Regions from separate parts of the Rhizobium sp. A37_96 genome, predicted to be linked through region 2. Evidence: predicted binding sites of a transcription regulator. Region 2 holds the regulator's gene; each other region holds the start of a gene.

What was found. The regulator LexA, encoded in region 2, represses DNA repair genes until DNA is damaged. The targets are predictions, from matches to a motif close to TGTTCNNNNTGTGTTCNG.
Region 1: the regulator LexA is predicted to act here: its motif matches at 1,406-1,423, upstream of ACQZ6J_RS07595 (YifB family Mg chelatase-like AAA ATPase).
Region 3: the regulator LexA is predicted to act here: its motif matches at 3,666-3,683, upstream of ACQZ6J_RS01980 (ribonuclease T2 family protein).

The regions. Positions count from the first base shown of each region.
Region 1 is NZ_JBNWDS010000002.1:234,434-242,252, reverse strand. It holds gene ACQZ6J_RS07595 (YifB family Mg chelatase-like AAA ATPase) at 1-1,318, opposite strand, end outside; gene ACQZ6J_RS07590 (hypothetical protein) at 1,455-1,856, shown strand; gene gshB (glutathione synthase) at 1,912-2,859, opposite strand; gene ACQZ6J_RS07580 (cupin domain-containing protein) at 2,953-3,459, opposite strand; gene ACQZ6J_RS07575 (endonuclease/exonuclease/phosphatase family protein) at 3,556-4,551, opposite strand; gene ACQZ6J_RS07570 (YraN family protein) at 4,654-5,034, opposite strand; gene rsmI (16S rRNA (cytidine(1402)-2'-O)-methyltransferase) at 5,027-5,935, opposite strand; gene dnaN (DNA polymerase III subunit beta) at 6,188-7,306, shown strand; gene pmtA (phospholipid N-methyltransferase PmtA) at 7,578-7,819, shown strand, end outside.
Region 2 is NZ_JBNWDS010000013.1:177,057-184,875, forward strand. It holds gene pdhA (pyruvate dehydrogenase (acetyl-transferring) E1 component subunit alpha) at 1-568, opposite strand, end outside; gene ACQZ6J_RS26245 (FtsB family cell division protein) at 726-1,037, opposite strand; gene eno (phosphopyruvate hydratase) at 1,259-2,533, opposite strand; gene kdsA (3-deoxy-8-phosphooctulonate synthase) at 2,686-3,525, opposite strand; gene ACQZ6J_RS26260 (VOC family protein) at 3,522-4,409, opposite strand; gene lexA (transcriptional repressor LexA) at 4,829-5,551, shown strand; gene ACQZ6J_RS26270 (ComEC/Rec2 family competence protein) at 5,532-7,745, opposite strand.
Region 3 is NZ_JBNWDS010000001.1:414,075-421,893, forward strand. It holds gene ACQZ6J_RS01970 (ArsR/SmtB family transcription factor) at 1-940, opposite strand, end outside; gene ettA (energy-dependent translational throttle protein EttA) at 1,130-2,779, opposite strand; gene ACQZ6J_RS01980 (ribonuclease T2 family protein) at 2,905-3,651, opposite strand; gene ACQZ6J_RS01985 (alpha/beta hydrolase) at 3,818-4,750, shown strand; gene ACQZ6J_RS01990 (DMT family transporter) at 4,769-5,728, shown strand; gene caiB (succinate--glutarate CoA-transferase) at 5,743-6,945, shown strand; gene ACQZ6J_RS02000 (thiamine pyrophosphate-binding protein) at 6,942-7,819, shown strand, end outside.

The DNA.
Region 1 (7,819 bases), on a different contig from region 2:
TTGCGGTCGAGCAGCGGGCGTTGGTGGCGATGTCCTTCATGCCGGCGCTTTCGAAACGCTCGCGCTGCCTTTCGCGGGCACGGGCGACGCGCAGAGCCACATCGGCGCTCTTTTCCGCCGTGGCTGGCCGGATCAGGTCGGCGGCGGATACGGCCGGCACGTCGATGCGGATATCGATGCGATCCAGCAAGGGACCGGAAATGCGGCCCTGGTAGTCGGAGGCGCAGCGTGGCCCACGGGCGCAGGTATGACCCGGTTCGCCGGCCATGCCGCAGCGGCACGGGTTCATCGCCGCCACGAGCTGGATGCCGGCAGGGTAGGAAACGCGGTGGTTTGCCCTGGCGATGACGCATTCGCCGGTTTCCAGCGGCTGGCGCAGCGCATCGAGCGCCTGCGGCGAAAACTCGGGCAGTTCGTCGAGAAACAGAATACCGTGATGGGCGAGCGAAGCTTCTCCCGGCCTGGCACGCAGGCCGCCGCCGACCAAGGCGGCCATGGTGGCGGAGTGATGCGGTGCGCGATAGGGGCGCCGATCGGAGAGTTTGCCGCCGGAAAGCTGGCCGGCAATCGAATGGATCATCGACACCTCAAGCAGCTCGTTCGTCGACAAAGGCGGCAGGATCGACGGCAGGCGCGAGGCGAGCATCGACTTGCCGGAACCGGGCGGTCCGACGAAAAGCAGATTGTGGCCACCGGCCGCTGCCACTTCCAAGGCCCTCTTGGCGCTTTCCTGCCCCTTGATATCGGCAAGATCCGGCAAATTGGCGGCATTGGCGCGGACTGATGGCTCCGGCCGCGACAGGACCTGCGTGCCACGAAAATGGTTGGCGAGCGCGATCAGGCTGCGCGGCGCCAGAATATCGATCTCCTTGCCGGCCCAGGCGGCTTCCGGCCCGCTTTCGGCGGGGCAGATCAACCCCTTGCCCATGGCATTGGCGGCAATCGCCGCAGGCAGCGCTCCGGCAACGGGCGCGATCGTGCCGTCGAGATTGAGTTCGCCGATAACGGTATAGGACGACAGGGCGTCCGCGGGGATAGCTCCAAGTGCTGCCATCAACCCGAGCGCGATCGCAAGATCGAAGTGGCTACCTTCCTTGGGCAGATCCGCCGGCGCGAGATTGACCGTGACTTTCTTCGGCGGCAAGGCGAGACCGGAGGCATGAAGCGCTGCCTGAACCCGCTCCCGGCTTTCGGCAACAGCCTTGTCCGGCAGGCCGACGATATGCATCAGCACCTTGCCGGGTGCGATCATCACCTGCACTTCGACGGGCACGCCCTCAATGCCTTGAAACGCAACCGTGCTGACGCGCGCTACCATCCCGTACCCTCATCCAACGCGTTTGCCGCTATTAATTCTTCACAGCAGACCATGGGTTGCAACGTGGCAGAAAAAATGAAATGAAACAAGAACAATAAAAGAACAAAGGGGCGATTTTCACATTTGGGGGCAAATTATGAGACTTGCGATATCGCTATCCCTTCTGATGGCCGTCTTTCTCGGCGGCTGCCAGTCGATCGATGGCGCGGATAATCTGGAAAAGGGCATCCCCTATCAATTGAGCGCCAAGGAAACGGCTGCGGTGGAAAAGGGTTTGCGCGAACAGCTTCCTTACGAGGGCCTTCTGCTTTTTGGGCCTATGGCGGCTTCCAAGAACAGCAAGGGCCATGTCAGCGTCTGCGGCACCATCACCGCCATGGGCGGCTATGGCGGCATCGCAAACAAGCGGCCTTACGTGGGTATGATGGTCAACGTGAAGCCGCTTTTCGGCTTCGTGCCGATCGTCATCGCGGACGACAGTGTGACGGGGCAGTCAGCGGTAATCCTGACCTGCCGCCGCATGGGCATAGCGATATGATTCACGTTACGGCGAGAGCAAACGACCCCTCGCCGATCTATAGCGAAGACAGCCTTCAGGCCCGCTTGGACTCGATCGCATCCCACAGCAGGCTGGCGATATCGGCGCCGCCGAAGCGCTTCACTTCGCGAATGCCGGTCGGCGACGTCACGTTGATCTCGGTCATGTAGTCGCCGATGACGTCGATGCCGACGAGAAGGAAGCCGCGCTCCTTCAGGGCCGGACCGATGCGGGCGCAGATTTCCTGCTCGCGCGCCGTCAGCTCGGTGGCTTCCGCACGGCCGCCGACATGCATGTTGGAGCGGGCATCGTGTTCGGCCGGCACGCGATTGATCGCGCCGACGGCCTTGCCATCGACGAGGATGATGCGCTTGTCGCCCTTGCGCACGTCAGGCAGGTATTGCTGGGCAATGAAGGGCTCGCGGAAGAGTTGGCCGAACATTTCGAGCAGGGACGAGAGATTGCGGTCGTCGCGCGTCGAATGGAAGACGCCGGCGCCGCCATTGCCGTAGAGCGGCTTCAGGATGATATCGCCCATCTCCTCGCGGAAGCGGCGGATTTCGCCGGCATCGCGGGTAATCAGCGTCTTCGGCATCAGATCGGCGAATTCGGTGACGAAGATCTTTTCCGGCGAATTGCGCACCCAGGCCGGATCGTTGACGACAAGCGTCTTCGGGTGGATGCGCTCGAGAAGGTGTGTCGAGGTGATGTAGGCCATGTCGAAGGGCGGGTCCTGACGCAGCAGCACCACATCCATGGTCGAGAGATCGACGCGCTCGGGCTCGCCGAGTTCGAAATGGTCGCCCTTGACGTCGCGCAGGATCATCGGCTCGACGGAGGCGTAGACCTTGCCGTCGCGCATGCTCAGCCGCTCGGGCGTGTAGTGGAAGAGCTTGTAGCCGCGGTTCTGGGCCTCGAGGCTCATGGCGAAGGTCGAGTCGCCCGCGATGTTGATGCCCCGGACATGGTCCATCTGGACCGCAACATTCTTGATACCAGCCATAGTCAGCCCTCGCTCGAATTTGCGGACAGATGTAGGTCGGCCCGCCTTCAAACGCAACGGCTATTCAACAGCGTCCGCGGGGCCATGCCGCACTCAGGCGGCGAGACCCTGGCTGCCGCTGCCCTGTCGGACAAGATCGCGCAGGCGATAAGCGATGGTCAGAGGCTTCGGGAACGGCTTGCGGCAGAAGGCGACCTTGCGCAGGTAGCGATCGATGCGCCATGTCGCCCAGGTGCCCCCGGCGAAATAGGCGACGTCGCCGGCGCTGAGCGTGCGTTCGACACCGTCTTCCGTGGTGATATGCACCTCGCCTTCGAGGATCATCACCGTTTCGTCCCAGCCGAAATACCAGCGAAACTCGCCCGCCGTGCAATCCCATAGCGCGGTCATCGCGGCATCGTCCTGCCCGCGCGAATGCTCGGCGATGCGGGCAACAGGATCGCCTGACAGGATCCAGGACGGTTCGATAGGCGAAGGCTTCATTTCCATTTCGTCGCTGGCGCCGGCCACGAAGCTTTTCGACTGCGGCATCGCGACGACGACCGGGACGGCACGCGCGGCAAAGGCCGCCATGCTCGCCAACATTACTTTCAAGACCATGCAATCCCCCAATTCCATGCGCGTCTGCGATCTCATCGCATGGAAGGGGTAACGGCACGGTTCATGAAATCCGGCGCATTTTAACGATTGCAAAAATCAGGCGGAAAAACCGTCGATTGTGCAGATGACCATGTCGTGATCCGACAGCGGCTTGTCCTCTTCATTCAAGGAGGTAACGAGGTGGCTTTCGCCGATCTTCAAGCCGCGGCTCACGAACCAGTCGAGCTTCATGGCACGATCGGGAAAGCGCGTGATCAGGCTCGGGCGCGTGCTCGTCTGATCGAGCGGGCCGCCATGGCATTCGAAGCCGCGGCCCTCGGCCATGGCAAACAGCGTATCGGTCGAGAAATCGCCGCCCGTGTGGTTGCCGGTATTGAGGTCGCCGCCGATCAGGATCGGCAGACCCGGCGCGAAGGCTTCCACAGCGTCGATCAATGCCGACATCTGCCGCTCGCGATAGGCAGCGGTTGCAACGCTCTCGAGGTGAACCGAGACGGCAACGAAAGGACCGGCTTCGGTCTCGACGATGGCGCCGACGGCGCAACGATCGCCGATGCGCGGCTGTTCGTTGCTGTCGTTGAACCAGACAGCGTTGCCCGGCAGACGGAAAAGGAAAGCAGCCCTCAGCGCAACGGAGGCCATGAGCGCATTGCCGTGAAAGCCCTTTTCGTTGAAATCGTCGCGGCAGAAGGAATGCTCGATTTCCGAACCGAGGCTCAGTTCGAGGAACTCGACGCCATAGGCATAGTTCATATCGAGCTCGGCGGCGATGACGGCAGTCGGATCGCGCTGCTCGGTGCGGGCCATGCCTTCATCCATTTCCGACAGCAGAACCAACGGCGCAGCGGTCGCGCGCAGCTTGGCCGCACTTTCCTCGGGGAACAGGCAGCGCTCGAGATTCCAGGCAGCGACCGTGAAGGGGAAGGTCAAGGCCTCGGTCTTGGCTTCGGCCCCGCCGACGCGCACCGTATTCATGCAGGCGAGCGCCGCCAGCGTGTCGGCATGAATGGCCGGGGTCTTTTCAAGCGAAACGAAGCTTCTGCGCTCTTCCTGCGAGGGAATGGCGAAGGCGGAAACGGTATTGCGGATCATGATGCGGCCTGTCGAAACGAGATTATGAGCGCCGGTGGAAAAATCGTAAGCGCGGGTCGCCCGGCAATAGGCTGATTTTGTGACGGCCCTGTAACGCCGCGCTCAAAACGCGTCCGGAAAATGCCGCGGCCAGCGGCCGGGCAGCATGGCGACAATGTCATAGCGTTGCGACAGGCGGGCAAAGTCCGGTTGCCGGGCGAGCCACTGGTCGCTGGCGGCACGGATGCGTTTCTGCGAGGAAAAGGAAACGGCGTCGATCGCCTCCTGCGCATCCCGTCGCGATTTGACTTCCACGAAGACGGCGAGATCGCCCTTGCGGGCGACGATATCGATTTCGCCGAGCTTTGTGCGATGGCGGATCGCCAGGATGCGGTAGCCTTTGAACATCAGGAAGGCCGCGGCGAGATATTCGGCGACATGGCCACGCCGCCATGCCTTTTGCCGCTTCAGCCTTGCGCCTGCGTCAGGCTTCGTATCAGCCATGGCGCTCCTTCATGTCGAGCAGGCGCTGGTAGAGCTCCTTGCGCGGCAAGCCAGTCAGGCGCGCGGCTTCGGCTGCGGCCTTGGCGGTCGGCATCGTCCCCGCAAGATCGGCCAGAACAGCGTCGACATCGGCCTCTGTCGCAACGCTTTCCGCCGGCGGGCCGACGAGCCAGACGATCTCGCCCTTCACATTGTCAACGGCATCATAGAACGCGGCGAGTTCGGAAAGCGTGCCGCGGCGGAACTCCTCGAAGGTCTTCGTCAGCTCGCGGCAGACGGCGCCGGCTCGCTCGCCCCCAAGCACATCGGCGGCGGCGGCAAGCGTGGCGGCGATGCGGTGCGGCGATTCAAAGAAGATGAGAGTTGCAGGAATGCCCGCGAGCTCGGCCAGCCTGTCGCGCCGGCCCTTGTCCTTGGCGGGCAGGAAACCGGCGAAGAAGAAGGCGTCGTTCGGCAGCCCGGAACCGACGAGGGCTGCGAGCGGTGCCGAAGCGCCGGGAATGGGAACAACCTTGTATCCCGCCTCGATCGCCTGCGTCGCCAGCCGGTAGCCGGGATCGGAGACGAGCGGCGTGCCGGCATCCGACACCAGCGCCACCGAACGGCCGGCTTCCAGCGCCTGCAGCAGCCGAGGGCCCGCCTCGTCGGCATTGTGCTCATGATAGGCATAGGGCTTGTTCTGGATGCCGTAGCGATCGAGCAGGACGCGGGTGACGCGGGTGTCCTCGCAGGCGAGAACGTCCGCACCGGCCAGCGTCTCCAGCGCCCTCAAGGTGATGTCGCCGAGATTGCCGATCGGCGTGGCGACGAGGTAGAGAGCCGGTTCGAGGGGACGGGCCGGAATCTGGTTGTTATGCAGACGGAAGCTGCGCGCCCCGCCGCTGGATTGGTCTTCGTTCATGCCGGTCCTGAATTCACTTCGGATTCACCGCCTTTATGGGCGAGGCACGGGCCGACGGCAAGAGCGGCGCAATTCCTGTGGAGCATTGTCACCCAAATGTCGAATTGCCGCTTGGCAAATCGCCTAAGCCTCTTGCATTCGGATGGAGAAGTCTGCCAAGTTGCCCGTCCAATCTTTCGGGCCTCGTCCGAAAACATGTCGCTCGGGCGCCTCGGGCCGCCCGGCAAGTCACGGTCGAAAGCGGTAGCATCCATGCGTATTACAATTGAGCGGTCGAACCTCCTGAAATCGCTGAACCACGTCCACCGCGTGGTCGAGCGTCGCAACACGATCCCGATCCTGTCCAACGTGCTGCTGAAGGCCGATGGCACGAGCCTCGACATGAAGGCGACCGACCTCGACCTCGAAATCACAGAGGCGACGCCCGCCAACGTCGAGCAGGCCGGCGCCACCACCGTACCGGCGCATCTGCTCTACGACATCGTCCGCAAGCTGTCCGACGGATCGGAAGTGCTGCTTGCCACGAACACGGACGGCAGCTCAATGACGGTTGCTTCGGGCCGCTCCAAGTTCTCGCTGCAGTGCCTGCCGGAGTCGGATTTCCCGGACCTCACCGCCGGCAGCTTCAGCCATTCCTTCAAGCTGAAGGCGGCGGATCTGAAGATGCTGATCGACCGCACGCAGTTTGCGATTTCCACCGAGGAAACGCGCTATTATCTCAACGGCATCTTCTTCCACACGATCGAAAGCGATGGCGACCTGAAGCTGCGCGCCGTCGCCACGGACGGGCATCGCCTCGCCCGCGCCGACGTCAGCGCGCCTGCGGGCTCCGAAGGCATGCCTGGCATCATCATCCCGCGCAAGACGGTGGGTGAACTGCAGAAGCTGGTGGATTCGCCGGATACGATCGTGACCGTCGAGGTTTCCGATGCGAAGATTCGCCTGACGATCGGCTCCATCGTCATGACCTCGAAGCTGATCGACGGGACCTTCCCGGACTATCAGCGCGTCATCCCGACCAACAACGACAAGGAAATGCGGGTCGATTGCCAGACCTTCGCACAGGCCGTCGACCGCGTATCGACGATCTCGTCGGAGCGCGGACGCGCCGTGAAGCTGGCTCTGTCGGACGGGCAGTTGCTGCTGACGGTCAACAACCCGGATTCGGGCAGCGCAACGGAAGAAGTCGCCGTCGGCTACGAGATGGATCCGATGGAAATCGGCTTCAACGCCAAGTACCTGCTCGACATCACCGCGCAGCTCTCCGGCGATGCGGCCGTGTTCCTGCTGGCGGATGCCGGCTCGCCGACGCTTATCCGCGACACGGCCGGCGACGATGCCCTTTATGTCCTGATGCCGATGCGCGTCTAAAGCATGATGCCGAAAAGCGTGAGCGGTTTTCGGACGGCATCATGCTCTACTTTCTTGATTTGAGAGCCGGATGATTTCAGGTCGGGCAGACCTGAAATCATCCGGCTCTGGCGAAACCAAAGCGCCCTTTCATGCGTTAATTCAACGCGAGGGCGCTTTTATTTGGTCCTTTGTCGATTGCGACATTTTCTCTTGTTATTGCGTCATCACATTGCAAGATCTTAGAGAAGCGATATGTAAGTCGCGACCGTAACATCTGGTGGGGGAAAGCATGGCGCTGCGTCTCAAGGAACGGCTAGGCAAGAAATTCGACGAAGAGATCCGTTTCTTCAAGGGCATGATGCAGGGACCGAAGACGGTTGGGTCGATCGTTCCCACCTCGTCCATAACGGCCCGCAAGATGGCGAGCGTCATCAACATGCAATCCGGCCTGCCGGTGCTGGAGCTCGGGCCGGGAACGGGAGCGATCACCAAGGCGATCCTGGCGCGCGGCGTCGAACCGCAAAATCTGGT
Region 2 (7,819 bases):
ACAGCTGCGCCATGTTGAAGCTTTCGTAGACCTGGCCCTGGTTGGCAGCGCCGTCGCCGAAATAGGCGACACTGACATTGTCATTGCCGCGATACCAGTTGGCAAAGCCGAGACCGGTGCCGAGAGAGACCTGCGCGCCGACGATGCCATGGCCGCCGTAGAAATTCTTTTCCTTGGAGAACATGTGCATGGAGCCGCCCTTCCCTCGGGAATAGCCGCCCTGGCGTCCGGTCAGCTCGGCCATGACGCCGCGCGCGCTCATGCCGGTTGCCAGCATGTGTCCGTGGTCGCGATAGCCGGTGATGATCTGATCGCCGTCCTTCAGCGCCAGCTGCATGCCGACGACGACAGCTTCCTGGCCGATGTAGAGATGACAGAAGCCGCCGATGAAGCCCATGCCGTAAAGCTGGCCGGCCTTTTCTTCGAAGCGGCGGATGAGAAGCATCTCACGATAAGCCTTCAGCTCCGCATCACGATCGAAATCTGCGATCGGACCGCCATTGGTTTCCTTGGCAGGCCTTGATGCTGTCTTACGGCTGGAAACGGTCGCGTTTTTTCGCGGCGCCATTCAACCCTCCCTATGTGAGTAGCCTCGTTTTACGATGAGACCTAACATAGGCAAGATTGTTCGCCACAGCAATGCTATAATTGCATGGCTCATATTCTTTGCAAGCTACTGAAATAACTTAAGAAAAATCGATTAACCAAAATTCGGTTAATTGTGACTATTTGTTGAATATGACGATTTCGTTCGCCTTGGAATAGGTCAGCTGATAGCGCGCATATTGGTCGAGCATATCCTTGTCCAAAGAACCATCGCTCAGCAAAGCGACCTCCTTTTCAAGGTGCTCGCGCTTTGCCACGAGATCGGCCAGCTCCTTGCTACGGTCGATGCGGCGCTGTTCGAAAACCTCGGTCGCCTTCAGGCCGTAGTCGCCATGAATGCAATGATAGCCGAAGTAACTCACAAAAGCGATGGTAATGGCGGGAAGAACGAGACGGCCGAACCTTCTCTTCTTATGATACTTTGTCCACATACTCGCTCGAAACGCCCTGGCTTAGGCAACCTCGCCCCAAAGCCAATGTCGCTTCGAAGAAGATCGCGTCAAATCAAACACCTAGGACCAACTTAACCGGCAGAGATTAACCGTCCGTTGACTCTAACTGCGCGGCCCAACAAAAAACCGCGCCCTGAGGCGCGGTTCGATTTCAGCGACGAATATGTCCGCAGATCCAATGGGATCCCACGGATCAGGCATCAGGCGCGCAGGATGGAGCGGCCGGCATATTTTGCCTGCGGGCCAAGCGCTTCCTCGATGCGGATGAGCTGGTTGTACTTGGCAAGACGGTCGGAGCGCGACAGCGAGCCGGTCTTGATCTGGCCGCAGTTGGTGGCAACGGCGAGATCGGCGATCGTGGAATCTTCCGTTTCGCCCGAGCGGTGCGACATGACGGCCGTGTAGTTCGCCTTGTGCGCGGTTTCCACCGCATCCAGCGTTTCCGTCAGCGAGCCGATCTGGTTGACCTTGACGAGGATCGAGTTGGCAACGCCCATGCGGATACCGTCGCGCAGACGAGCGGAGTTGGTGACGAACAAGTCGTCGCCGACAAGCTGGGTCTTCTTGCCGATCAGATCGGTCAGTATCTTCCAGCCTTCCCAATCGTCTTCGGCCATGCCGTCCTCGATCGAAACGATCGGGTACTTGGCGGCGAGTTCGGCGAGGTATTCAGCCATTGCGCCGGATTCGAGCGTGCGGCCTTCGCCTTCCAGCACGTACTTACCGTCCTTGAAGAATTCGGTGGAAGCGCAATCAAGGCCGAGAGCGATTTCTTCGCCCGGCTTGTAGCCAGCCTTTTCGATCGACTTCATGATGAAGTCGAGAGCGGCCGGGGCGCTGGAGAGGCCTGGTGCAAAGCCACCCTCGTCGCCGACGTTGGTGTTGTGGCCCTGCGAAGCCAGTTCCTTCTTGAGGACGTGGAAGACTTCAGAACCCATGCGGACGGCTTCGCGGATCGAATCTGCGCCGATCGGCAGGATCATGAATTCCTGGAAGTCGATCGGGTTGTCGGCATGGGCGCCGCCGTTGATGATGTTCATCATCGGGACCGGCAGGAGGCGGGCATGAGCGCCGCCGACATAGCGGTAGAGCGGCAGGTTGGCGCTCTGGGCAGCGGCCTTGGCGACGGCAAGCGAGACGCCGAGGATGGCGTTGGCACCGAGGCGCGACTTGTTCGGCGTGCCGTCCAGCTCGATCATGATGTTGTCGAGCTGGATCTGGTTTTCGGCGTCCATGCCGCCGATCGCATCGAAGATTTCCGAGTTGACGGCTTCGACAGCCTTCTCGACGCCCTTGCCATGGTAGCGCTTGCCGCCATCGCGAAGCTCGACGGCTTCATGCGCGCCGGTCGACGCGCCCGACGGAACCGCCGCGCGGCCCATGCTGCCGTCTTCGAGGTAGACATCGACTTCGACAGTCGGATTGCCACGGCTGTCGAGAATCTCGCGGGCGATAATGTCGGTGATTGCGGTCATGATAGCTTCCTGCTCGCTGGTTTATAAATCGATTTAAATCGTCTTAATCGAAGGCGTGGAAATTACAATGGCGATCCACGCCCCCGAGGTAGGGCACTCCAGCAGGCCGCGTAGCGCAAATTCATGTCAGCCTGTTGAATGCCTGATATTTATCAGCCCTTGGCGATAGCGTCGAAGGCCAGAAGCTTCTCCAGAAGGCGCGGCATGTCCTTCAGATAGACCATGTTCGGGCCATCCGACGGCGCATTGTCGGGGTCTTCGTGGGTCTCGACAAAAACACCGGCAACGCCAACGGCGACGGCAGCGCGCGCCAGCGTCTCGACGAATCGGCGATCGCCACCGGAGGAACCGCCCTGTCCGCCCGGCTGCTGCACGGAATGCGTCGCATCGAAAATGACCGGCGCGCCCATGGCCGCCATGATCGGCAGCGAACGCATGTCGGAGACCAGGGTGTTGTAGCCGAAGGAGGCGCCGCGCTCGCACAGGAGAATGTTCGGATTGCCGCTGTCATTGAGCTTGGCAAGGACGTTCTTCATGTCCCAGGGCGCAAGGAACTGCCCCTTCTTGACGTTGACGACGCGGCCGGTCTTGGCGGCGGCGACCAGCAGGTCGGTCTGGCGCGACAGGAAGGCCGGGATCTGCAGGATATCGACCGTCTTGGAAACGATGGCGCACTGCTCTTCGGTATGAATGTCGGTCAAAACCGGAAAGCCGTATTCCTTCTTGAGGTCGGCAAAGACTTCCAGCGCCGTTTCCAGGCCGATGCCACGCTTGCCGGACAGCGACGTGCGGTTGGCCTTGTCGAAGGAGGATTTGTACACAAGGCCGATGCCGAGCTTGCCGCAAAGCTCCTTCAGGACGCCGGCGATCATGAAAGCGTGGTCGCGGCTTTCCATCTGGCAGGGGCCGGCGATCAGCGACAGCTTGGCGGTGTTGGAAAAGAGGACCTTGGAGGCACCCTCGCCGACGGTCACTTCGGAATTCGTGCTCATGCTATCTCCTCGAAGGCGAACAGTGCGCCCTGCCCGGGCGCCAGCCTCGCCAATAGACGATTGTTCTTACGCGTGTAGGTGACGCCGTTAGCAGCGAAATGCGACGATGTCACGGAAAGATCGCGCGTTTTGAAAAGGATTGCGCGCGCCCTGAGCCCAGGATCGCTAGCGCGAACAGGCAAATCGTAGAATGCTTCCATTCCTTCCGGCGTCAGGATCTCGAGCTCGGCATTGGCGGTTTCGATCGTCAAGCCGAAGGAATGCTCCGAAATTCGCGGGCCGCCGACGACCTCCTCGAAAAAGGCGCGATACGCCTCCGGTTTCGATGCGGAAAGCGCCACCCGCGCGATGCCGCTCACACCGTTTTCATGACGCTCGAGCACGCTGCGGTCCGCCGGCAACGGATTGATGCGCTGGCAGCAGAAAGCCAGAAAATCCGGCGCGCGCAGATCGGCCGCGAAGGCGAGGCGAAAGCCGGCCGTCGTTTCGGTTCCGTCCGGCATCTTCATGGGCCGGGAGAAATCCAGCATCCGCCCGGCGGAGATCGCGCCCGCCTTGAAGCGCGCGTCATCCGCAACGGCATCGTCCGTGCCGAAGACCATGGCGGAAAAGCCATCTTCGCCGACTCGGAAACGATAGGCCTGATCGCGCGCAACGAAGACATTCCCGTCGGCGACGCTCGTCTCGCACTGCTCCTGCGACGCCACGCCCAAAGGTTCGAGATAGGTCTTGTCGGCCAGGAAGACGCAGGCATTCTCCGTGCCGAAAGGATGGCGTGCGTCCGGAGCGACCGTAAAACCGAGCTTGCCGAGACGTTCGCGCGCCAGAGCGATGTTGACGGTCGGCAGCACGAGATGATCCAGCGGATGCGGCAACGGCGCCATGCTTTCTCCTTTTCCCTACGGGAGCAGATTTGCGCCCATCCATCATCGAATTCAAGATGGAAGCAAGAGACCGGGAGATAGGGCGACACCGATGGAACGCAATCTCGCAAACGTGATTGCTGATTCTATTCTGTAGCTGGCTTACCCGGCGTAATATCCCGTTCGTCGACGCGGGAGACACCTTGGTCAAGCGAAAGTGTCCTAAACGGCGCAAATTCAAAATTATCAATATTTATCAATACATTAAAACTGAAACAATCCATTGGCGCTTTCAGTCGGTTCATTCGACAGTGGTAATTATTTAATCGTCCGAACAAGGCTTTACCGAAATTTAAGTACTTGCGGAACACATATGGAACATATAGTGTCCGTTCTGGATTTGTTTCACGACTTTTTCTTGATTCTGGGGTTCCAAGACGATGTTGACGCGCAAGCAGCAGGAACTGCTTCTCTTCATTCACGAACGCATGAAGGAATCCGGCGTTCCGCCATCTTTCGACGAGATGAAGGATGCGCTGGATCTGGCATCCAAGTCCGGTATTCACCGTCTGATTACGGCACTGGAGGAGCGAGGCTTCATCCGCCGGCTGCCGAATCGGGCGAGAGCGCTGGAGGTGATAAAGCTGCCGGAGGCCTATAATCCGAGCCTGCAGCCGCGACGCGGCTTCTCGCCCAGTATCATCGAAGGCAGCCTCGGCAAGCCTCAGCCGGTCGCACCGCCCGCCCCGGCAAAGATCGCCAATGACGATCACAACGGTTCGGCATCGGTTCCAGTCATGGGGCGCATCGCCGCCGGTGTTCCGATTTCCGCCATCCAGAACAATACCCATGATATTACCGTTCCCGCCGATATGCTCGGCTCAGGCGAGCACTACGCGCTTGAAGTCAGGGGGGATTCGATGATCGACGCCGGTATTTTCGACGGCGACACCGTCATCATTCGCAATTCGACGACAGCCAGCCCCGGCGACATCGTGGTTGCTCTCGTCGACGACGAGGAAGCGACGCTGAAGCGCTTCCGCCGCAAGGGTGCGTCCATCGCACTGGAAGCCGCCAACCCGGCCTATGAAACCCGCATTTTCGGGCCGGACCGCGTCAAGGTGCAAGGTAAGCTCGTCGGCCTCATTCGGCGCTATCACTGAGCGGTGACGCCGGCTGGATCGGCGCGCCGAATTTGTCGGTGCGCCAATCGTAGGTTCGATGCCGCGTCCATGGTCGTTGCGGGTTCTCGAACGCCACGGAAACGACGGGTTTGTCGCCTGTGAATGCCATTTCGATGGATCCGGTTTGCCGCAATGTCGCGCCGGTTATCAGCATCGCCCCGGAGCGGCAATGATCCAGCCGCAAGCGGATCGGTGTCACGACGATGTTTGCCGTATCGCAAGCCGGCGGCAAATAGGCCGCGTTTTCTATGGTGACGAGCATGGCGCCGTCTTCGAGCATCGCCACGCACCATGCGCCTTTCTGGCAGGCGAAGCTTCCCTGCATCGTCTGGTCAAGCGCGTCTTCCATTGCCTTGCGGACCGCGTTCTGCTCCTCGGTGCTTAATCGCCGATGACGATCGGTCTTGCTGATTTGTGGAAGCCGGCTGTCGCGAGGAAGGATGGTGGGCGGCTGATGTTCGGTTGCAACCAGTGCCTTTTGCCATTGTTCGAAGATGAAGGCCTGCGGCCGTTCGCGATTGGTCGCCAGTATGTCATCCTGTCGCAGAGCGACCAGAACCCCATCCTCCGAGATCGTCAGATCCGGCTTCGGCACGCCGGGACCGAATGCCGCCGCGCCAACGGATAAGAGCGACAATAGTAGGCCCAGGTGGCGAAGCCGGGTTCGCAACATGCTCATGATCAGGAAGCCGGCAATGAATGTCGGCATCAGCCATGCAGGCTGGCGGCCGAAGGTGATGTCACCTCCCCAGCCGGCCACGGTTTTGGCGATCGCTATGACGAGCTCCAGTCCCTCCCCGGTGACCTTCCAGAAGGGACCATCAAGACCGAGAGGCATGAGCAGCATCGCCGCCATACCAAACGGCATGACGACGAAGGAGACGACCGGCATGGCCGCGAGGTTGGCGGCAAGACCATATGTCGCCAACCGGTGAAAATGCTCGATCGAGAATATGGCTGTCGATGCGCCGCCGATGAATGACGTCGACAACACGCCGCCGAAGAAGCGGGAGACGAACAACAGCGGGCTTAACAGGCGGATGCGGGAGAAGATGGTTTCGCGATGCCGCCGCCGCTTCCATAGCGAATAGCCCGATACCAGCGCCAGCGTTGCGGCGTAGGACATCTGAAAGCTCGGGCCGAGCACCTGAGACGGCGAGAGTATGAGAATGACGATCGCGGATAGCGCCACGTTGCGAAGGCTGATCGACGGTCGATCGAGCAGTACGGCAACCAGCATGATCGCCATCATGATGAATGCGCGCTCGGCGGATACGCCGAAACCGGAAACGAGGTAATAGGCCGTCACTGTCACAAGCGCACCGAGGGCCGCAAACTTCTTTGTCGGCCAGGCCTGTACGACGCCGGGAAACAGGCTGAACAAATAGCGCAGGCCGACATAGAAGATCCCGGCCGACAGCGCCATGTTCAGACCGGAAATGGCGACGATATGGGTGAGGCCGGCAATTCTCAACGCCTCGGTCGTATCCTTCGAGATCGCACGTCTCTCATCGGTGACAAGTGCGGCGGCAAAAGCACCCGTATCGCCTGGCAAGGTCGCCCTGATCCTGTCGCCTATGCTATTGCGCAGCCCCGCAAGCCAGATATCAGCGGCGTCGAGCATCGACTCCCGCACTTTGTCATCAAGTGGCGACAGCAATTTCGGTGCGCCATAGGCAAAGCCGTTTGCGCCGATACCGTTGAAATAGGAGCTGAAGGCGAAATCGTTGAGGCCGGGCAAGGCGGGCCCGGCCGGAGGCGTCAGGCGCGCCCTGCCCTGGATTCGGTCTCCGAGTTCGAACGGCTCCGCCTGTTTGCGTACGAAGATCGTGACCCTTTCCGGTGAGCGGCGAATGGTGGGTTTTTCCGTCGCCTCGACGCGGACGACATAGCGCCAGCGGCCATCGTCATAGGATTCACGTCGCTCGACCTGGCCGGTAACGGTCGTCGTCACGGCCGAGTCGAGCATTGTGGTGGAAGCCCGCCAGCATTCCCATTGCGCCAAAGCCATGCCCAGGCAAATGAGCGTTGCCGCAAAGAGCAGATGGCGAAGCAGCCTGCCGCTTTCCCGTCCGAATACTAAGCCGCCGGCAAAGACGAGAAAGCCCGCGGCGACTGCTTGCGGCGGCGGATCGCTGCCAGCCTTGAACCAGAAGATCGCCCCGAGGCCCATATAGATCGGAGCGAACAGTATGGCACGCCCATACGCGGCCTCTTCTTCGACCAGGCTGAGGACGCCGAGTCGAC
Region 3 (7,819 bases), on a different contig from region 2:
TGACCGTCAGCGCCTGACCGCCTTCCCGCCCCGAATGAAGGTCCTGCACGCGCTCGACATCCAGCCCTGCCAGCTTCAGCCAGTCCGACATGATCTGATGCGAGAAGCCGAGACGCAGATGCGCATGCTCGTCACGCAGATATTCAAGCCCGTGCGGCGCGAGATCGATGATGACGAGCCGGCCGCCGGGCCGCAGCATTCGCGCGGCCTCGCTAACGGCGATCTCCGGCTGATCGAGGAAATGCAGCACCTGGTGGATGGCGATCAGGTCGAAATCCTGCTGCTCGAGCGGCAGGTTGAAGATATCGCCATGGCGCACCGATGCGGCCGTGATATTGGCGCGATCGAGATTGGCGCGAGCAACCGCCAGCATGTCGCGGCTGGCATCGATGCCGATGGCACGGCGATAGTGGCCGGCCAGAAGCTGCAGCATCCGTCCCGTACCAGTCCCAAGATCGAGGAAGGAGTCGATCGGCTGCGGGCCGATCAGCTCGGTCAGTGCCTCGTCGACATCCTCGTCGGCGACATGAAGGCGCCGCAGCTCATCCCATTCGGCGGCATTCCGGCTGAAATAGGCCTGCGCGCGCTCGGCCCGAATACGCTTCACGGAATCAAGGCGCTCGCCGTCGCGCAGCAGCACCGTATCCTTTTCGGCGGTGTGGCGCAGAAGAGCGCGCGCCAGCGTGACGGCCTTGCCCTCCTGCTTCAGGCGGAAATAGGCCCAGGCGCCTTCCTGATAGCGATCGATCAGGCCAGCCTCTCCGAGCAGCTTCAGATGCCGGGAAATGCGGGGCTGCGACTGGCCGAGAATTTCGGTAAGATCGGTGACCGTCAGATCGCCGGCGGCAAGAAGCGCAAGCAGGCGCAACCGCGTCGGTTCGCCGACCGCCTTGAGCACGTCCACCACGTCATCCAAGCCGAGTTTAACCAGATCCGTCATCCGCCACCCAATCAAGATATAAAGATATCTTTATGTGATTTGGGCGCAATCTGCAAGAGCCAATTGCTCGCGACGATAATTCGACGTCGGAAATCTGTTAGTTTCTGACGAAAACGGAATATCCGGTTGCACCGATGGGCAAACAAAAACCCCGGACAAGCCGGGGTTTTCGAAGAGCGAAACCGAAGCTTAGCGCGTCAGTCGCTTGTGCGCTTGGCTGCCCGGATTGAGGGCATCGGGGCCAAGGCGGCGGATCTTGTCCTCCTCGTAGTCTTCGAAATTGCCTTCGAACCATTCGACATGGCCTTCGCCTTCAAAGGCTAGGATATGCGTGGCCAGACGGTCGAGGAACATGCGATCATGGCTAATGATGATGGCGCAACCAGCGAAGCTTTCGAGCGCGCTTTCCAGAGCCCCCAGCGTTTCCGTATCGAGGTCGTTGGTCGGTTCGTCGAGCAGAAGCACGTTGCCGCCAGCCTTCAGCATCTTGGCCAGGTGAACACGGTTGCGCTGACCGCCGGAGAGATTGCCGACCTTCTGCTGCTGGTCGCCGCCCTTGAAGTTAAAGGCGCCGCAATAGGCGCGCGAGTTCATGTCGAACTTGCCGAGCTTGATGATTTCGGCGCCGCCGGAGATTTCCTCCCATACGGTTTTATTGCCGTCAAGCGCATCGCGGCTCTGGTCGACATAGCTGAGATGCACCGTCTCGCCGATGCGGACCGTGCCGGAATCCGGCTTTTCCTGCCCCGTGATCATCTTGAACAGGGTCGTCTTGCCGGCGCCGTTCGGGCCGATGATGCCGACGATGCCGCCTGGCGGCAGCTTGATCGACAGATCGTTGACTAGCGTGCGGCCTTCGAAGCCCTTGGTGATGCCCTCCATCTCGATCACCACCTGACCGAGACGCTCGCTGACCGGAATGATGATCTGCGCATCACCGGGACGCTGATTCTCGGCAGCATCGACCAGCTGTTCGTAAGCGTTGATACGCGCCTTGGACTTGGCTTGACGGGCCTTGGGGCTGGAGGCGATCCATTCCTGTTCGCGGCTGATTGCCTTCTGACGGCCAGCTTCTTCGCGGGCTTCCTGCTGCATGCGCTTGGCCTTGGCCCGCAGATAGGCGGAATAGTTGCCTTCGTAGGGAATGCCACGGCCGCGGTCGAGCTCAAGAATCCAGCCGGTAACATTGTCGAGGAAGTAGCGGTCGTGGGTGATCATCATCACGGCACCCGGATAGTCGCGCAGGTGCTTTTCCAGCCAGGCAATGGTCTCGGCGTCGAGATGGTTGGTCGGTTCGTCGAGCAGCAGCAGGTCCGGCTGCGAAAGAAGCAGGCGGCACAGCGCGATACGGCGGCGCTCACCACCGGAAAGGCTGGTGACTTCGGCATCGCGCGGCGGGCAGCACAATGCTTCCATCGCCATCTCGACCTGACTTTCGAGATCCCAGAGATTCTGGCTGTCGATGATGTCCTGGAGCCTGGCGCCCTCGTCCGCCGTCTCGTCGGAATAGTTCATCATCAATTCGTTGTAGCGATTGAGGATTTCGGTTTTCTTGGCAACGCCTTCCATGACATTTTCGAAAACCGTCTTGTTGGGATCGAGCTGAGGCTCCTGCGCCAGGTAGCCGATGGTGGCGCCTTCGGCCAGCCAGGCTTCGCCGGTGTATTCCTTGTCGAGGCCGGCCATGATGCGCAGCACCGTCGACTTACCCGCGCCGTTCGGGCCGAGAATACCGATCTTGGCATCGGGATAGAACGAGAGATGGATATTCTCGAGGATCTTCTTGGCGCCATAGGACTTATTCAGTCCGGCCATATGATAAATAAACTGACGTGCCATAGCTTGGGTTACTCCACGGACGGATAACATTGCGAATTGTGCCGCTATGTAGGCGAAACCCCGCCCTCGGGCAACGGCGAAACCTTGTCCGAGGGCATTATCAGCGTCAGAAAGGCCGGATTTTCTCAGAAACCGGCAGCATCGACCACGCCGCGGTCGCAGCCGAAGGAGGTGCTGCCCGCACCCTGGATCAGTTTGGCAAGCCTTGGCCCGCTTCCCTGCTGCGGATCGATCGCATCTTCGGAGAGACCGATGGTCAGCTCCGAAATCATCCTGACGCCGCCAACCCGACGGCAGCTCATCTTGATACGCGCATTGGCGCCCTCGCCGAAGCTCTGGTCGAAGGCCGCCTTGATGCTTTCCGCATCGAGCTCCTTGCCCAAATTCTGTGCGAAGAGGTCGCGCACGGCCGACGTATTGAGTTCCGCGATCAGGCCCGCGGCGATGGAGAAATATTGGTCGGCGCTAAGCTTCGTGCAGGTGCCGTGCTTGATCCATTCATGCCGCTCAAGGCCGGATTGCGTGCCCGGCATCGCCTTGTCCAGCTTCGCCTTGACGTCCTGGGACAGCTGCACCGTCGGCAGGTCCTTCCAGTCGCTGCTGCGATCCGCCTGCTTCAAGTCCTCGGAAACATCGCAATATTCCTGCCGCATCGGCCATAGGCCATGCAGCGAGAAATTCGTCGCATCGTAATTGCTCGACGATTGGTTCCGGCATTCCGCCTTCCTCTGGTTCGTCGCGCAAAATGCCGGCTCCCAGCTTGCCGCCAGGATAAAGCGTGTCCGCCCTCGGCTATGGTCCTGCGCCATGGCGCCCGCCGCCGTCCCGACCGAAAGGAGCACAACCGCAAATACTCGAAGCAAATGCTTCATTCCCTGCCTCCAACTAGAACATTATGGGAACAAATAAGCAGTTTGATCAGGCGTGTGCAATCCTGAATCACAGCGCTCGGAAAGATTTATTTCTGTGAGCTTCGGCACCTATCCATTGCAATCCGACGGATGATAACCTTTCGTCCAGATGGGGAGGAACGAATGCATGTTCGCCGAGACGCAGCGCCTGGAGAGCCCAACGGGTGCGACCATTGCCTATCATCATTCGCCGGCAACGGGCGATGCACGCGGCATCCTTCTGATATCCCATGGCCTGGCCGAACACTCCCGCCGCTATGAAGCCTTTGCGGATGCAATGGCCGCCCAGGGCTTTCACGTTTACGCCCATGATCATCGCGGCCACGGCGAGACGGTTGCCCACGATGCGCCGCTCGGGCGCTTCGCCAGACGAAACGGTATCGAGCAGGTCATCGCCGATGTGCTGGCCATGCGCGAGCTTGCCGCAGGCGCTTATCCCGGCCTGCCGATCATCCTGTTCGGCCACTCCATGGGCGGGCTGATCAGCTTGAACACCGTCGTCACGCATCCGGACAAGTTCGATGCCGTCACAGTCTGGAACTCCAATTTCAACCCGGGCCTCGCCGGCCGCGCCGCCCAGCTCATCCTCAAGACGGAGCGCATGTTCAAGGGATCGGACGTTCCGAGTGGGCCGCTGCCGAAGCTGACCTTCGGCACCTGGGGTCGATCGATCGCGAACCGCCGCACCGAATTCGACTGGCTCTCGCGCCGCCCCGAAATAGTAGACGGCTACATCGCCGACCCGCTTTGCGGCTTCGACGCCTCCGTGTCGCTGTGGCTCGACATATTCGAGCTCACCTTCCGCGCGCCTCAAAAAACCTATCTCGACCGGCTCCGCCGCGACATGCCGATCCACCTCGTCGGAGGCGGCAGGGATCCGGCAACCGACAACGCGAAAGCGATTTCCTGGCTGGCAAACCATTTGAAAAAAGCCGGATTCTCTCATATCACGACCGAAATCTACCCCGACATGCGGCACGAGACGCTCAACGAAATCGGTGCCGACCAAGCCACTTCCCGCTTTGCCGACTGGTGCAAGAAGGTGACGGCAAGGAATTGATTCTCAAGGAATTCTGCAATGAACACCTCCAGCGGCGCCTCTACCCGATTGCCGCAATCGGAGCTGACCTTCGGCTTGATGATGATGTTTCTCTCCGTCGTCCTCTCGCCGATCATCGACATCTTCTCCAAGCTTGCGGCAACCACGATTCCGCCGGCCGAAGTCACCGCCGCCCGCTTCATCTTCCAGTTGCTCTTTGCGCTGCCGATGATGGCCATGCGCAAAAGATGGGGAGTGTGGACGTGGCGGCGCAGCGGCGTGCATGCCATCCGCGCCGCCGTGCTCACGCTATCCATGGTGTCGTTCGTGACGACGCTGCAGGTCATGGAGGTTGCCGATGCCATCGCCATCTTTTTCGTCGAGCCGATGATGCTCACCATTCTCAGCAGCATCTTCCTGAAGGAAACCATCGGCTGGCGACGCTATACCGCCTGCGCCGTCGGTTTTTTCGGGGCGATGCTGATTATCCAGCCGAGCTTTCAGGAAGTCGGCTTCATCGCTTTGCTGCCCGTCGTCACCGCCCTTTGCATCGCCGTCTACGTGATGATCACGCGTGTCGTCTCGCACAGTGAAGATGCATGGTCGATGCAGTTCCAGACCGGGCTGTGGGGCACCGGCTTCAGCCTGATTCTGCTTGCCCTGGGCCGCGCGACGGGATCTGCGATCCTCGACCCTGTCGTGCCGGACCTCGCGGCCATGCTCTACCTGCTCGGCGTCGGGGCCACCGCAGCGGCGGCCGGCATTCTCACGGTACACGCCTATCGGGCGGTGCCGGCTTCGACGCTGGCACCGCTGCAATATTTCGAGATCGTCTCGGCAACGATCTTCGGATGGCTCGTCTTCGACAATTTCCCGGATGCGATCAAATGGCTCGGCATCCTCATCATCATCGGCTCCGGCCTCTACATTCTCTGGCGTGAGCGGCGCTTTGCTTCCAAGCCGGTATCCGATACATCTGAAACGGCATTCACGCCCTGAGCGAGCGGACGGACATGACAGACAAAAAGACCAAGAAACCTCCGCTTTCCGGTATTCGCGTCATCGAGCTTGCCCGCGTGCTTGCCGGCCCCTGGGCCGGGCAGATGCTGGCCGACCTGGGTGCCGACGTCATCAAGGTCGAGAACCCCGACGGCGGCGACGACACCCGCCAATGGGGTCCTCCCTTCGTCGAAGGCAAGGACGGCGAAAACCTCTCCGCCGCCTACTACCATTCCGCCAATCGCGGCAAGCGCTCCATCACCGCCGACCTCAGGAGCCAGGAAGGACAGGAGCTGGTCCGCCGGCTGGTGAAGACCGCCGACGTGGTGATCGAGAACTTCAAGCTCGGCGGCCTGGTCAAATATGGGCTGGATTACGAAAGCCTGAAAAAGATCAATCCCCGCATCGTCTATTGCGCGATCACCGGCTTTGGGCAGACCGGCCCCTATGCCGGCCTCGCGGGCTACGACTACATCGTCCAGGGCATGTCCGGCTTCATGTCGATCACCGGCGAGCCGGACGGACAGCCGATGAAGGCGGGCGTTGCGATTGCCGACATCTTCACCGGCATCTACGCGGTTTCGGCGATCGAGGCCGCCCTGATCCACACACTGAAGAACGGCGAAGGACAGCTCATCGACATGGCGCTGCTCGATGTGCAATCGGCCGTGCTCGCCAATCAGAACATGAACTATCTGATATCGGGCAAACCGCCTGTGCGGCTCGGCAACGCCCATCCCAATATTTCGCCCTATGAAGTCGTCCCCACCGCAGACGGCTATCTCATTCTTGCCGTTGGCAATGACGGGCAGTTCCGTCGCTTGTGCGCCATTCTCGGCGTGGACGCCAATGCCGACGACGAGCGCTATGCGACCAACAAGGCCCGCGTCGCCAACCGCAACGAGGTGCGTGCCTTCGTATCGGCAAAGACGCTCGAATGGAACAAGGCGGAACTGCTGAGAGCCTGCGAGGCCAATGCCGTTCCGGCCGGCGCCATCAACACGATCGAAGACATGTTCGCCGACCCGCAGATCAAGGCGCGCGGCTTGCGCATCGATCTCGAGGACGCGGCAGGCACCGTGATCCCAAGCGTGCGGACGCCGATCGTGCTGTCGGAAACACCGTTGACCTATACGCGGCCGAGTCCGCGTCTCGGCGAACATCAGGAGGAAGTTCTGGCCGAATTGGCCGAACTGGAGGGAAAGGCGAGGACATGAAACGAACGGGCGGGCAACTTATCGTCGAGGCTTTGAAGGCAAATGGCGTGCGGCGCATCTCTTGCGTGCCGGGCGAGAGCTTTCTAGCCGTGCTCGATGCGCTGCATGACAGCGACATCAACGTGCTCGTCTGCCGCCAGGAAGGCGGCGCGGCCATGATGGCGGATACCTGGGGCCGATTGACCGGCGAACCGGGCATCTGCATGGTCACCCGCGGCCCCGGCGCCACCAACGCATCCGCCGGCCTTCACATTGCCCGCCAGGATTCCATTCCGATGATCCTGTTCATCGGCCAGGTCCAGCGCGATGCCCGCGAACGCGAAGCCTTTCAGGAAGTGGAATTCCGCAGAGCCTTCACCGAGTTCGCCAAATGGGTCGGCGAGATCGACGATGCCGCCCGCATCCCGGAATTCGTCACCCGCGCCTTTGCTGTGGCGACATCGGGACGTCCCGGCCCCGTCGTGCTGACCCTGCCCGAAGACATGCTGCGCGATGAGGTCGAGGCTCCGCAAGCACGCCCCTATGTTCCGGTCGCCGCCCATCCGGGCCGCGGCCAGCTCGCCGATCTCAGCCGGCGCCTGGCCGCTGCGGAACGGCCAATGGTCATCCTCGGCGGTACGCGCTGGAACGAAGACGCGGTTGCGGGCATCCGCCAGTTCGCGGAGCGTTTCAAACTGCCGATCGGCTGCTCCTTCCGCCGGCAGATGCTGTTCGACCACCTGCACCCGAACTACGCCGGCGATGTCGGTATCGGCATCAACCCGGCGCTGGCGAAAGAGATCAAGGACGCCGATCTGCTGATCCTTCTCGGTGGCCGCCTCTCCGAGATGCCGTCCTCCAGCTACACGCTGGTCGATATCCCCTACCCGCGCCA